2 regions of the Pseudomonas sp. BJa5 genome follow, and region 2 is predicted to be linked to the other one. Evidence: predicted binding sites of a transcription regulator. Region 2 holds the regulator's gene; the other holds the start of a gene.

Region 1 (4,767 bases), on a different contig from region 2:
CTCTCCAGTTTCTTCGATGAAATCACCCCGTGGGAGCGCCGTGTGCTGGCAGCGCAGGCCTAGCCTTTTTTTACCGCCAAGGTCTGCAGCGCCGCTATTTTCACTTATGCTTTCAAGCAGTTTTTCCACCTGCTCAAGGGGCCGTTCGGGACGCTGATGCGACAGATCTGGAAGTCTTTTCGCGCGCTGTATTTCGCTGCGCTGATGATGTTGATCGGCTCTGGCTTGTTGAGTACCTACCTGGCCCTGCGCCTGGCTGCCGACCATGTCGACAGCCTCTGGGTCGGTGCACTGATGGCGGCCAACTATTTCGGCCTGGCCCTGGGCGGCAAGATCGGCCACCGGCTGATCGCCCGGGTCGGGCACATCCGTGCCTATGCCGCCTGTGCCGGCATCGTCGGTGCGGCGGTGCTCGGGCACGGGATGGTGAGCTGGTTGCCGGCCTGGCTGGTTTTGCGAGTGATCGTGGGCCTGGGGATGATGTGCCAGTACATGGTCATCGAGAGCTGGCTCAACGAGCAGGCCGATGCCAAGCAGCGCGGCGCCGTGTTCAGCGGCTATATGATCGCCTCCTACCTGGGCCTGGTGCTCGGGCAGCTGATCCTGGTCGCGCATCCGGAGCTTGGGCCGGAACTGCTGATGCTGGTCGCCATGTGCTTTACCCTGTGCCTGGTGCCGGTGGCGCTGACCCGGCGCATTCACCCGGCGGCGTTGCGTCCGGCGCCGCTGGATCCGCGCTTCTTCATCAAGCGGGTGCCGCAGTCGCTCAGCACCGTGCTGGGCTCGGGGTTGATCGTCGGTTCTTTCTATGGCCTGGCACCCTTGTACGCGGCCAAGCAGGGGTTGAGTACCGAACAGGTCGGTCTGTTCATGGGCTCCTGCATTTTCGCCGGCCTCTTGGTGCAGTGGCCGCTGGGCTGGTTGTCGGACCGCTATGACCGCGCGGTGCTGATCCGTAGCGTGGCCATCGGCCTGGCGATTTTTGCCTTGCCCCTGGCGATCATGCCGGTAGTGCCGCTGGTGGTGCTGTTTGCCGCCGGGTTCGCGGTGTCGTTGCTGCAGTTCTGCCTGTATCCGCTGGCGGTGGCTTTTTCCAACGACCATATCGAGAGCGAGCGGCGGGTGTCGCTCACGGCCATGCTATTGGTGACCTACGGTGTCGGTGCCAGTATCGGGCCGCTGGTGGCGGGGGTGCTGATGAAGGTGTTGGGCACCCATATGCTCTATGCCTTCTGCGTGTTCTTCGCCCTGGTGCTGGTGTGGCGGATTCGTCCGAAAGCGGTAACCGGTTTGCATCAGGTCGACGATGCACCGCTCAATCACGTGGCCATGCCGGCGGCCGGTTCGCCACTGTCGGCAGCGCTGGACCCACGGGTCGACGAGCAGGTCGTGCAGGAGCAGATGCAGACGCCCGTGGCCGCCGAGGATACCGAGGCGGAAGACGTACCGGTGGAAGAAGAGGGTGGTGCGGGTGAGGCGGGGGAGAAGCCGGCGCCGGTGTGACGGCTTTTCGCGGGGCAAGCCCGCTCCCACAGAAGAAGGTGGGAGCGGGCTTGCCCGGCGAAAGGGTTCGACTCAGTAGTCGTCTTTATCGAACCGCCGCGCTTCACGCTGCAACTGGTACACGAAGGTCTCGACCTTGCGCTGCATCTGCCCGCTGATGTTGTGGAAGCGCACGCCGGCGAAGGTGGTGTTGAAGCGCTCTTCGAAATGCAGGTGGCGCAGTTCCACTTCAACCTGGGTCAGGCCCAGCGGTGCGCCAGCGGCGAACTTTTCATACACCTGGCCCAGCTGCAGTCGTTCTTCGACATTCCCTTCAAAGCGCAGCTTGCAACCGGTGGCGGAGATGTCCAGCAGCTTGCCGCGCAGTTCGCCCTTGCCCTTGAGCCGGTCGCCATCGAGCTTGATGTCGACCAGCTGCGACAGCTTCAGCGCCGCGCGGAAGGCATTGCGTCGTTGGTGATAGGCCACCTCGGTCGGCAACGCGCCGCGGTAGCAGCGGTGGCCGTTGGCTTCGCTGATGGTCTGCGGGGTGTTGCATTCCCAGGCAATGCGCACGCCGTCATGGAAACCCTCGACACGGAACGGCTCGCCATTCTCGAGAAAACGCTCGCCGTCGCGGGGCACCATCTCGTCCAGCGACAGGCGATTGCCTTCGCGGTCGACGTCGACCACATAGCTCTGGAAGCGCTGGCTGCGTTCGTGGAAGGTGATGATCAGCGGGTCATGGCTCTCTTGCAGCGACCGCAAGTTGGCGGCAATTTCCAAAGGGGTGGTCAGCACCTTCGGAGGCTGCGGAGCTTCTGCTTCATTCAACACGGGTAGTCAATCTCCAGGCAAAAACGACACACGCAATTAACGGCATTTTGCCAGTATGTTCCGTGCCTTGATACAGGGAATCAAGCCTGACTAAGCGCCCGTGGCTTGGCAAGAGGGGAGGTCGAGCCGCGGCTGTCATACAACGACGGTGATTCACCACCCATGAGGATTCTCAGCTGGTTGGCCGTGGCGCCTTGCTGGATCTGGATCAGCTGGCCGTTGCCGGCATTGAGCGCCTGGCAATCGGCGAGCAGTTTGCCCAGGGCGTCCAGTTGTTGCAGGAGCCGCTCGCCGGCTTGCGAGTGGCTGGCCAGTTGCACGACACCTTCACGGTCCTGGCTCAGGCCGAGGCTGGCGAGCAGTTCGCTGCGCCGCCGACCTTGCTGATCGAGAAGAATCACCAACGACTGCTTGCGCGCGAGGATGTCTTCCAGCAGCGGCATGTCGCGGCCGTGCAGGGCAATCGACTCGGTCTGCAGCAATTCGAGCAGTTGTTGCGCTGGTGCGAAATCGTCTTCGATCAGTTGCAGCAGGGTCATGTCGTGCATGGCTGGCTCTTGGGTTCCGGCGTCCTGAAGTCAGCGCGCCTGGGGCTAGCGCTGGGCTTCGAAATCTAGCAGCTTGCTGGCGACGCGGTTGCTGTCGACCTGGTAGCTGCCGTTGGCGATGGCCTGTTTCAACTCCGCCACCCGGGCGCTGTTGACAACCGGCTGCTCGCGCAGCTTGTCAGTGACCTGTTGCAACTGCTGGGCCTCTTGGCTGAGGTGTACGGTTTCGCCGCTGGCGCTGCCTTGAACGACGCTGTCGGTCTTGGTCGCGCCAGTGCTGGCGGTGCTTTCCTGGCTATTGCCAGTGCGCACGCCGCCGGCAACCGACGGAGAGTTATTCAAACGACTGAAGTCGATGACCATGATCAAAAAACCTCTGGGTATTTGGACGCTTGCCTTGTTTTCGGCCAACCCGAAAGAAACTTTAGGCGCAATTGCACGGCAATCTGCGCGGCAGGCTCAAGCGCTGGGCTCCCGATCGGACACAGTTTAGGAAAAGCGCTTGCTGACCGCCAGGGTTCTTCGCGGGGCTGCTGTCTACATGGCTACTTCCACCTGTCCCGGCCCCGTGACCCTGGCCTTGACCACACGTTTTGAGTTGAGGTTGCGCACCCTGATCTGTTCGCTCTGGCCGCCCTTGCTCAGGGCCTCGCCCGGCATGCGCACACTGAGGCTGCCGCTGCGGGCGGTGATGACCACCTGATCACCCTTGCGGATGACTTCGGCCTGTTCCAGGTGCTGGGGTGTCAGCACCTGGTCCATGACCGTCGGTCGGATTACCTTCAAGCCGATGGCCTGGTCCAGGCTGGACAGAAAGCCCTGGTTCAGTGTGCCGACGTCACGTTCGCGCAGGATCACATCCTGCTCGCCGACAATGCTCTCGCGCTTGAGCGGGCGGGCCACGGTCACCACATTGCGAAACAGCCGAACCTGGGCTGGCACGAACACTGTCCAGGGGGCGGCACCTTCGCAGCGAACCCGCACGGTGACGCGGCCCAAGGGCTGTGCCGGGCTTTCCAGGCTGGCGTCCAATTGCCGGTCGCACAGAGGCATGCGCAAGCGCGGATCGAGGGTGTTGACCTGGATTTCGTAGCGCCCTTCGGTCTGGCTGCTGGCCAGATAATCTTCAACGGTGAATTCAAGAAACCCCTGGGTGACACCGATAAGCTGTTCAGGCAAGGTGAACGCGTCGGCCAGGGTCCGAACGCCAGGAACCAGCAAGCCCAGCGCAAAAAGGCAGCGGGTCAGGCGTCGGAAAAATGTCGTTTTCATGTTCATGCGGTTAAAAAAGCAAAGCGCGTGCCGACTGGGTACGCAGCTCGAAGCGTTTGGTGAAGGAGTCTGGCATGGCCGGTGTAATGGATTCGGTGAACCAGCGCACGCAACTGGTGGGGCAGAACCGCCTGGAGCTGTTGCTGTTTCGCCTCAATGGCGATCAGTTGTACGGGATTAACGTGTTCAAGGTGCGGGAAGTGCTGCAGTGCCCGTCACTGACCGTGATGCCCAAGTCCAACCCGGTGGTGCGCGGTGTCGCGAATATTCGGGGGGCAACCATCCCGATCCTGGATCTGGCGATGGCGACCGGCATGCCCGGTCTGCGTGAAGAGACCCGCAACAGCTTCGTGATCATCACGGAGTACAACACCAAGACCCAGGGCTTCCTGGTGCACTCGGTGGAACGCATCGTCAACATGAACTGGGAGGAGATCCATCCGCCACCCAAGGGCACCGGGCGCGATCACTACCTGACCGCGGTGACCCGGGTCGACGGCAAGATGGTCGAAATCATCGACGTGGAGAAGATCCTCGCCGAAGTGGCGCCGACCTCCGAGTCGATCTCCGAAGGTGTGGTCGATGCCGAGGTGCAGGACAAGGCGGTGCTGCTGCGGGTATTGACGGT
Region 2 (8,072 bases):
GTTGCAGGCCCTTGCGCGCATAGGGGTCGGGCTCTGCATCGGCCACGCCTTCCAGGCCCAGCAGGCCTTCCTTGCGTGCGGTCAGGCTCCAGTTGACCACCCGGTCGATACCGCCGGCCAGGTCGATGCGCGGCGGAAAGAGGATCCAGCGCACGATCTGCAGCGCCCGCTTGAAGGCACTGATCGGCGTCTGCAACAACGCCGCGGCCAGGGTACCACCGAGCACGATCAGGGCCGCCGGGCCGTTGATCAGCGCCGTCAGGTGCCCGCCTTCGAGGAAATTGCCGCCAACGATGGCGACAAAGGCCAGGATGATCCCGATAAGGCTCAAGACATCCATCAGACGCAGGCCTCGACCAGGTGCTTGCCGATCTCGTCCAGGCTGTAGACCGCGTCGGCCAGGTTGGCCTTGACGATGGCCATGGGCATGCCATAGATCACGCAGCTGGCTTCATCCTGGGCCCAGACCGTGCTGCCGCCCTGCTTGAGCAGGCGCGCGCCTTCACGGCCGTCGGCGCCCATGCCGGTGAGCACCACCGAGAGCACCTTGTCGCCGTAGGACTTGGCTGCGGAGCCGAAGGTGATGTCCACGCACGGCTTGTAGTTCAGGCGCTCGTCACCCGGCAGGATCTTCACCGCACCGCGTCCGTCGACCATCATCTGTTTGCCACCGGGTGCCAGCAGGGCCAGGCCCGGACGCAGCATGTCGCCGTCTTCGGCTTCCTTGACGCGGATCTTGCACAGCTTGTCCAGGCGCTCGGCAAAGGCCTTGGTGAAGGCCGCCGGCATGTGCTGGATCAGCACGATCGGCGCCGGGAAGCTGGCCGGCAGCTGGGTCAGGACCCGCTGCAGCGCCACCGGGCCGCCAGTGGAGGTACCGATGGCCACCAGCTTGTAGGGCTTGCGCTTGGGTGCCGGCGAGGTCGCCGCCGGCGCACGCACCGGCGCAGTGGCGCGCGGTGCTGGGCTGGCGCCCAGGCTACTGACGCTCGGTGCAAGGTGCGGGGTCGGCTGCGCTGCCGGCGCAGGGCTGGCGTAGGCGCTGGAGCGACGGTTGCTGCGGGAAATGGTGTGGACCTTTTCGCACAGCAGTTGCTTGACCTTCTCCGGGTTGCGGGAGATGTCTTCGAAGTTCTTCGGCAGGTAATCGACGGCCCCGGCATCCAGGGCATCGAGGGTTACCCGCGCGCCTTCGTGGGTCAGCGAGGAGAACATCAACACCGGGGTCGGGCAACGCTGCATGATGTGACGCACGGCGGTGATGCCATCCATCATGGGCATTTCGTAGTCCATGGTGATGACATCGGGCTTGAGCGACAGTGCCTGGTCAATCGCTTCCTTGCCGTTGGTCGCGGTGCCCACGACCTGGATAGTCGGGTCCGCTGAAAGAATTTCCGAGACACGGCGGCGGAAGAAACCGGAATCATCCACCACCAGGACCTTGACTGCCATAAACACTCCATTAGGGGGCGCGGCGTGCGGGCCGCGCCACCAGAATCAAATACGCCGGGCAGCGTAACGCTTGAGCATGCTCGGTACGTCGAGGATCAGCGCAATGCGCCCGTCACCGGTGATGGTGGCGCCCGACATGCCCGGGGTGCCCTGGAGCATCTTGCCCAGCGGCTTGATGACCACCTCTTCCTGGCCCACCAGCTGATCGACGACGAAGCCGATCCGCTGGGTGCCCACCGAAAGGATCACCACGTGGCCCTCGCGCTGCTCTTCATGAGCGGCGGAACTGACCAGCCAACGCTTGAGGTAGAACAACGGCAAGGCCTTGTCGCGCACGATCACCACTTCCTGGCCGTCGACCACGTTGGTGCGCGACAGGTCCAGGTGGAAGATCTCGTTGACGTTGACCAGCGGGAAGGCGAAGGCCTGGTTGCCGAGCATGACCATCAGGGTCGGCATGATCGCCAGGGTCAGCGGCACCTTGATGACGATCTTCGAGCCCTGGCCCTTGGCCGAGAATATGTTGATCGAGCCGTTGAGCTGGGAGATCTTGGTTTTCACCACGTCCATGCCCACGCCACGACCGGACACATCGGAGATCTCGGTCTTGGTCGAGAAGCCCGGGGCAAAGATCAGGTTGTAGCAGTCCGACTCGCTCAGGCGATCGGCCGCATCCTTGTCCATCAGGCCTTTTTCCACGGCCTTGGCGCGCAGCACGTTGGGGTCCATGCCCTTGCCGTCGTCGGAGATCGACAACAGGATATGATCGCCTTCCTGCTCGGCCGAGAGCACCACCTTGCCACCCCGGGCCTTGCCCGAGGCTTCGCGTTCTTCAGGGGTTTCGATGCCGTGGTCGACGGCATTGCGCACCAGGTGCACCAACGGGTCGGCCAGGGCCTCGACGAGGTTCTTGTCGAGGTCGGTTTCTTCACCGACCAGCTCCAGGTTGATCTCTTTCTTCAACTGCCGGGCCAGGTCGCGAACCAGGCGCGGGAAGCGCCCGAAGACCTTCTTGATCGGCTGCATGCGGGTCTTCATCACCGCGGTCTGCAGGTCGGCGGTGACCACGTCGAGGTTCGACACCGCCTTGGACATGGCCTCATCGCCGCTGTTCAGGCCCAGGCGCACCAGGCGGTTACGCACCAGCACCAGTTCGCCGACCATGTTCATGATCTCGTCCAGGCGCGCGGTATCGACCCGCACGGTGGTTTCCGCTTCGCTGGCGGCCTTGTCGGCAGCCGGAGCGGCCTGGCGCGCAGGGGCTGGCGCTGGGGCCTTGGCCGGTGCAGCGGCAGGTGCTGGCGCAGCTTGTGGCTTGGCCGCAGCCGGTGCGGGTGCCGGCTTGGCAGCTACAGCCGCGGCTGCGACCGGAGCTGCGGCAGCGACGCTGTCGGGCGCGAACTTGCCCTTGCCGTGCAGCTCATCGAGCAGCGCTTCGAACTCGTGCTCGGTGATGTGATCGTCGGCCGCGGCCGCTGCCGGCGCCTGGGCCGGTGCCGCAGCAGCGGGCAAGGCGTCGACGGCGAAGGTGCCCTTGCCATGCAACTGGTCGAGCAGTGCCTCGAATTCGTCGTCGGTGATCTCGTCGCTGTCGCTCTGGGCCGCCTCCGGCGCAGGCGCCGCTGCAGGCAGCCCCTCGGGGGCGAACTGGCCCTTGCCGTGCAACTGGTCGAGCAGCGACTCGAATTCGGCATCGGTGATTTCATCGCTGGCGGCGGCAGGTGCCTGCGCCTGTGCTTCAGCTTCGGCCTTGACCGCATTGAGCGAGTCGAGCAGCTGTTCGAATTCGGTGTCGGTGATGTCCGCTTCGGCGGGTGCCACCGGCGCTGCCTCGACCACCGGCTCAGGCGCCGGTGCCTGCTCGGCGCCACCCGGCTCGGCCAGGCGCGACAGCGCCGCCAGCAGCTCGGGCGTGGCCGGGGTGATGTCAGTGCGCTCACGCACCTGGCCGAACATGCTGTTGACCGTGTCCAGGGCTTCCAGGACCACATCCATCAGCTCGGCGTCGACGCGACGCTCACCCTTGCGCAGGATGTCGAAGACGTTCTCGGCGATGTGGCAGCACTCCACCAGCTCGTTGAGCTGGAGGAAGCCGGCGCCCCCTTTTACAGTGTGAAAACCGCGAAAGATCGCATTGAGCAGGTCGGCATCATCCGGACGGCTTTCCAGCTCGACCAGTTGCTCGGACAGTTGCTCAAGAATCTCGCCGGCTTCTACCAGAAAATCCTGGAGGATTTCTTCATCGGCGCCGAAGCTCATTAAACGTGCTCCCTAAAAACCCAGGCTGGACAGCAGATCGTCGACATCGTCCTGACCGGACACGACGTCTTCACGCTTATCGGCATGAATCTGCGGACCTTCACCCCGAGTCGGATGTTTTTCTTGATCTTTTTCAGCACGCAGCTGCTGGTGGTCGTGTTCGATACCGGCAAAACGGTCGACTTGACTGGCCATCAGCACGAGCTTGAGCAGATTGCTTTCTACTTCGGTGACCAGTGCGGTGACGCGCTTGATCACCTGACCGGTCAGGTCCTGATAGTCCTGAGCCAGCAGAATGTCGTTGAGGTGGCCGGCGACCTTGCGGTTGCCCTCCTCGCTGCGCGTCAGGAAACTGTCGACGCGCCGGGCCAGCTCGCGAAACTCCGGCGCCGCCACTTCGCGACGCATGAAGCGCTGCCAGTCGACGCTCAAGGCCCGGGCTTCGTCGCCGAGCTCATTGAGCACCGGTGTGCTGGCCTCGACCAGGTCCATGGTGCGGTTGGCCGCGCCCTCGGTCAGCTTGACCACATAGGACAGGCGTTCGGTGGCGTCGGTGATCTGCGACACTTCCTCGGCCTGCGGCATGTGCGGGTCGATCTGGAAACTGACGATCGCGCTGTGCAGCTCGCGGGTCAGTTTGCCGACTTCCTGGTACAGGCCACGGTCACGGGTCTGGTTCAGCTGATGGATCAGTTGCACCGCGTCGCCGAATTTGCCGCGCTCGAGGCTGTCGACCAGCTCCTGGGCATGTTTTTTCAGCGTCGACTCGAACTCGCCCAAGGATGAATGTGATTGCTCCATAGCGCCCCCGTGGCGAGTCTTAGCTGTTCACGCGCTCGAAGATCTTCTCGATCTTTTCTTTGAGCACCTGTGCGGTGAACGGCTTGACCACATAGCCGTTGACGCCGGCCTGGGCCGCTTCGATGATCTGCTCGCGCTTGGCCTCGGCAGTCACCATCAGCACCGGCAGGTGCTTGAGGCGTTCATCGGCGCGCACTTTGCGCAGCAGGTCGATACCGGACATGCCGGGCATGTTCCAGTCGGTCACGAGGAAATCGAAATGACCGCTTTCGAGCATCGGCAACGCGCTGTTGCCGTCATCGGCTTCCTGAGTATTGGTGAAGCCCAGGTCGCGCAGCAGGTTCTTGATGATCCGCCGCATCGTCGAGAAATCGTCGACGATGAGGATTTTCATGTCTTTGTTCAATTAGACCTCCAAGCAGTCTTAGACGCGCTCAGCACTGAACGCGCATTCAATCAATTCGGGTAATGCCTTTCGCGACTGCATCGAACCTGGGTTCAACGCGCCCGCCATTCTCCCAGGCGACTGCGCAGACGCGCCGCGCACTGGCTGTGCAACTGGCTGACACGTGACTCGCTGACCCCCAGCACCTCGCCGATTTCCTTGAGGTTCAGCTCCTCGTCGTAATACAGCGCCAGTACCAGGCGCTCGCGCTCCGGCAGGTTGGCGATGGCCTCGGCCAGGGCCTTCTGGAAGCGTTCATCTTCGAGGTCGCGCGAAGGCTCGAGCTGGGCACTGGCGCCATCCTCGTGCAGGCCTTCATGCTCGCCGTCCTGCAACAGGTCGTCGAAGCTGAACAGGCGGCTGCCCAGGGTGTCGTTCAGAATCCCGTAGTAATCATCGAGACTCAATTGGAGTTCGGCAGCAACCTCGTGATCTTTAGCGTCGCGGCCGGTTTTTGCTTCAATGGCGCGAATCGCGTCACTGACCATGCGGGTGTTGCGGTGCACCGAGCGCGGCGCCCAGTCGCCCTTGCGCACTTCATCGAGCATTGCTCCGCGGATCCGGATACCGGCATAGGTTTCGAAACTGGCACCCTTGCTCGCGTCGTACTTGTTGGCGACTTCGAGCAGGCCGATCATCCCGGCCTGGATCAGGTCCTCCACCTGCACACTGGCCGGCAAACGTGCCAGCAAGTGATAGGCGATGCGCTTGACCAGCGGCGCGTAGCGCTCGATCAATTCGTATTGGGCATCGCGTGAAGCCTTGCAGTACATTCGGTATCCGCTGGCATTCATAGCACAGGTCCCGCGCTGGTCGGTTGCACCAGACGCTCGACGAAAAACTCAAGGTGGCCACGCGGATTGGCAGGCAGCGGCCAGCTGTCGACCTTCTGGGCGATGGCCTTGAACGCCAGCGCGCACTTGGAGCGCGGGAAGGCTTCATAGACCGCACGCTGCTTCTGCACCGCCTTGCGCACGCATTCGTCGTAAGGCACCGCACCGACGTATTGTAGGGCCACGTCGAGGAAGCGATCCGTGACCTTGGTCAACTTGGCGAACAGGTTGCGCCCTTCCTGCGGGCTTTGCGCCATGTTGGCCAGGACGCGGAAACGGTTCATGCCGTAGTCGCGGTTGAGCAGTTTGATCAGTGCGTAGGCGTCGGTGATCGAGGTCGGTTCGTCACACACCACCAACAGCACTTCCTGGGCGGCGCGCACGAAGCTGACTACCGAGTCACCGATACCCGCAGCGGTGTCGATCACCAGCACATCGAGGTTGTCGCCGATTTCGCTGAAGGCCTGGATCAGGCCGGCGTGCTGGGCCGGCGCCAGGTGCACCATGCTCTGGGTGCCGGACGCAGCCGGCACGATGCGCACGCCGCCCGGCCCCTGCAGCAATACGTCGCGCAGTTCGCAGCGGCCTTCGATCACATCGGCCAGGGTCCGTTTCGGGGTCAGGCCCAGCAGAACGTCGACGTTGGCCAGGCCCAGGTCGGCGTCCAGCAGCATGACCCGACGGCCAAGCTCTGCCAGCGCCAATGACAGGTTCACCGACACGTTGGTCTTGCCGACGCCACCTTTGCCGCCAGTTACGGCGATCACCTGTACGGGATGCATGCTACCCATGTTTGTTCATTACCTTGTCTTGCTTAGACCGAGGCCACATGAACGGCTGCGCTTTCAACACCTGAAAAATGCATGGCAGACCATCTATGCAGATACTTTGCAACGTCTTCACAATCACCTCAGCCGACACGTTTGCCGGAGCTGTGGTAGAGATCAGCGAACATATCGGCCATGGCCTCTTCGCTGGGCTCATCCTGCATCTGCACGCTGACGGCGCGGCTGACCAGCTGGTGGCGGCGCGGCAGGTGCAGATCGTCAGGAATGCGTGGCCCATCGGTTAGATAGGCCACTGGCAGTTCATGACTGATGGCCAGGCTCAGGACTTCGCCCAGGCTGGCCGTTTCATCGAGTTTGGTCAGGATGCACCCGGCCAGTCCGCAGCGCTTGTAGCTGTGGTAGGCGGCGGTAAGCACCTGCTTCTGGCTGGTCGTGGCCAGCACCAGGTAATTCCTGGCGGCGATGCCGCGACCGGCCAGGGTCTCCAGCTGCATGCGCAGGGCCGGATCGCTGGCCTGCAGGCCGGCGGTATCGATCAGCACCACGCGCTTGCGCAGCAACGGCTCCAGCGCCTGGGCCAGGGACTGGCCAGGGTCGACATGGGTCACCGAGACATTGAGGATCCGTCCCAGGGTCTTGAGCTGCTCCTGGGCACCGATGCGGAAACTGTCCATGCTCACCAGGGCCAGGTTCTGCGCGCCGTACTTGAGCACGTAGCGCGCCGCGAGCTTGGCCAGGGTGGTGGTCTTGCCCATGCCGGCCGGGCCGACCATGGCAATCACCCCGCCCTCTTCGATCGGCTCGACTTCCGGCACCTCGATCCGCCGCGCCAGGTGCGCGAGCAGCATGCGCCAGGCATGGCGTTGCTCATCGATACCGACGGTCTGGTCGAGCAGCTCGCGGGCCAGCGGGCCGGACAGGCCGATACGCTGCAGGCGTCGCCAGAGGTTGGCCTGCTGCGGCTGGTTGCCTTGCAGCTGGCTCCAGGCAAGGGAGCCGAGCTGCACTTCGAGCAGCTCGCGCAGGCCGCTGAGCTCCGAGCGCATGGCATCGAACAGGCGCGGGTCGACCGGCGCGGCAGGGGCGACAGCCGGGGCGGCCGGCACGTCGACATGAGGCTCGACCAACGGCTCGGAAGCGGTCAGCGGCAGCCCGGCGAACAACTGGCGATTACCGTCCTCGCTTTCGCTGCGACTGCTGAGCTCGGCCTGGGCGGTGACGATGCGCGACTGGGTCTTGCGCAATTCATCTTCGAGCTCGACGTTCGGAACCCGTGGCGCCAGGGCGGACAGCTTGTAGTCCAGCGCAGCCGTCAGCTCGACACCGCCAGCAATCCGTCGGTTGCCGATGATGGCGGCGTCAGCCCCCAGCTCATCTCGAACCAGCTTCATGGCCTGACGCATATCGGCGGCGAAAAAACGCTTAACTTGCATAACCCACTACCTCAGCCGTTGGGGCCTACTGTGGCAACGATGGTGACTTGCTTGTTGTCAG

What was found. The regulator FliA, encoded in region 2, starts transcription of late flagellar genes. The targets are predictions, from matches to a motif close to CTAAAGTTTNNNNNNNNNNNGCCGNTAA.
Region 1: flgM (flagellar biosynthesis anti-sigma factor FlgM) is a predicted target of FliA. The motif match lies at 3,268-3,295, and genes of this name have one in related genera.

What each region holds. Positions count from the first base shown of each region.
Region 1 covers NZ_JALRNG020000047.1:19,497-24,263, forward strand. Annotated here, with positions in the region: gene M2D63_RS22415 (glutamine synthetase family protein) at 1-63, shown strand, start outside; gene M2D63_RS22420 (MFS transporter) at 157-1,503, shown strand; gene M2D63_RS22425 (flagellar brake protein) at 1,576-2,319, opposite strand; gene M2D63_RS22430 (flagella synthesis protein FlgN) at 2,400-2,867, opposite strand; gene flgM (flagellar biosynthesis anti-sigma factor FlgM) at 2,913-3,230, opposite strand; gene flgA (flagellar basal body P-ring formation chaperone FlgA) at 3,405-4,145, opposite strand; gene M2D63_RS22445 (chemotaxis protein CheV) at 4,214-4,767, shown strand, end outside.
Region 2 covers NZ_JALRNG020000053.1:2,315-10,386, reverse strand. Annotated here, with positions in the region: gene M2D63_RS23425 (flagellar motor protein) at 1-340, opposite strand, end outside; gene M2D63_RS23420 (chemotaxis response regulator protein-glutamate methylesterase) at 340-1,452, opposite strand; gene M2D63_RS23415 (chemotaxis protein CheA) at 1,498-3,711, opposite strand; gene M2D63_RS23410 (protein phosphatase CheZ) at 3,724-4,512, opposite strand; gene M2D63_RS23405 (chemotaxis response regulator CheY) at 4,532-4,906, opposite strand; gene fliA (RNA polymerase sigma factor FliA) at 5,011-5,751, opposite strand; gene fleN (flagellar synthesis regulator FleN) at 5,748-6,581, opposite strand; gene flhF (flagellar biosynthesis protein FlhF) at 6,701-8,011, opposite strand; gene flhA (flagellar biosynthesis protein FlhA) at 8,023-8,072, opposite strand, start outside.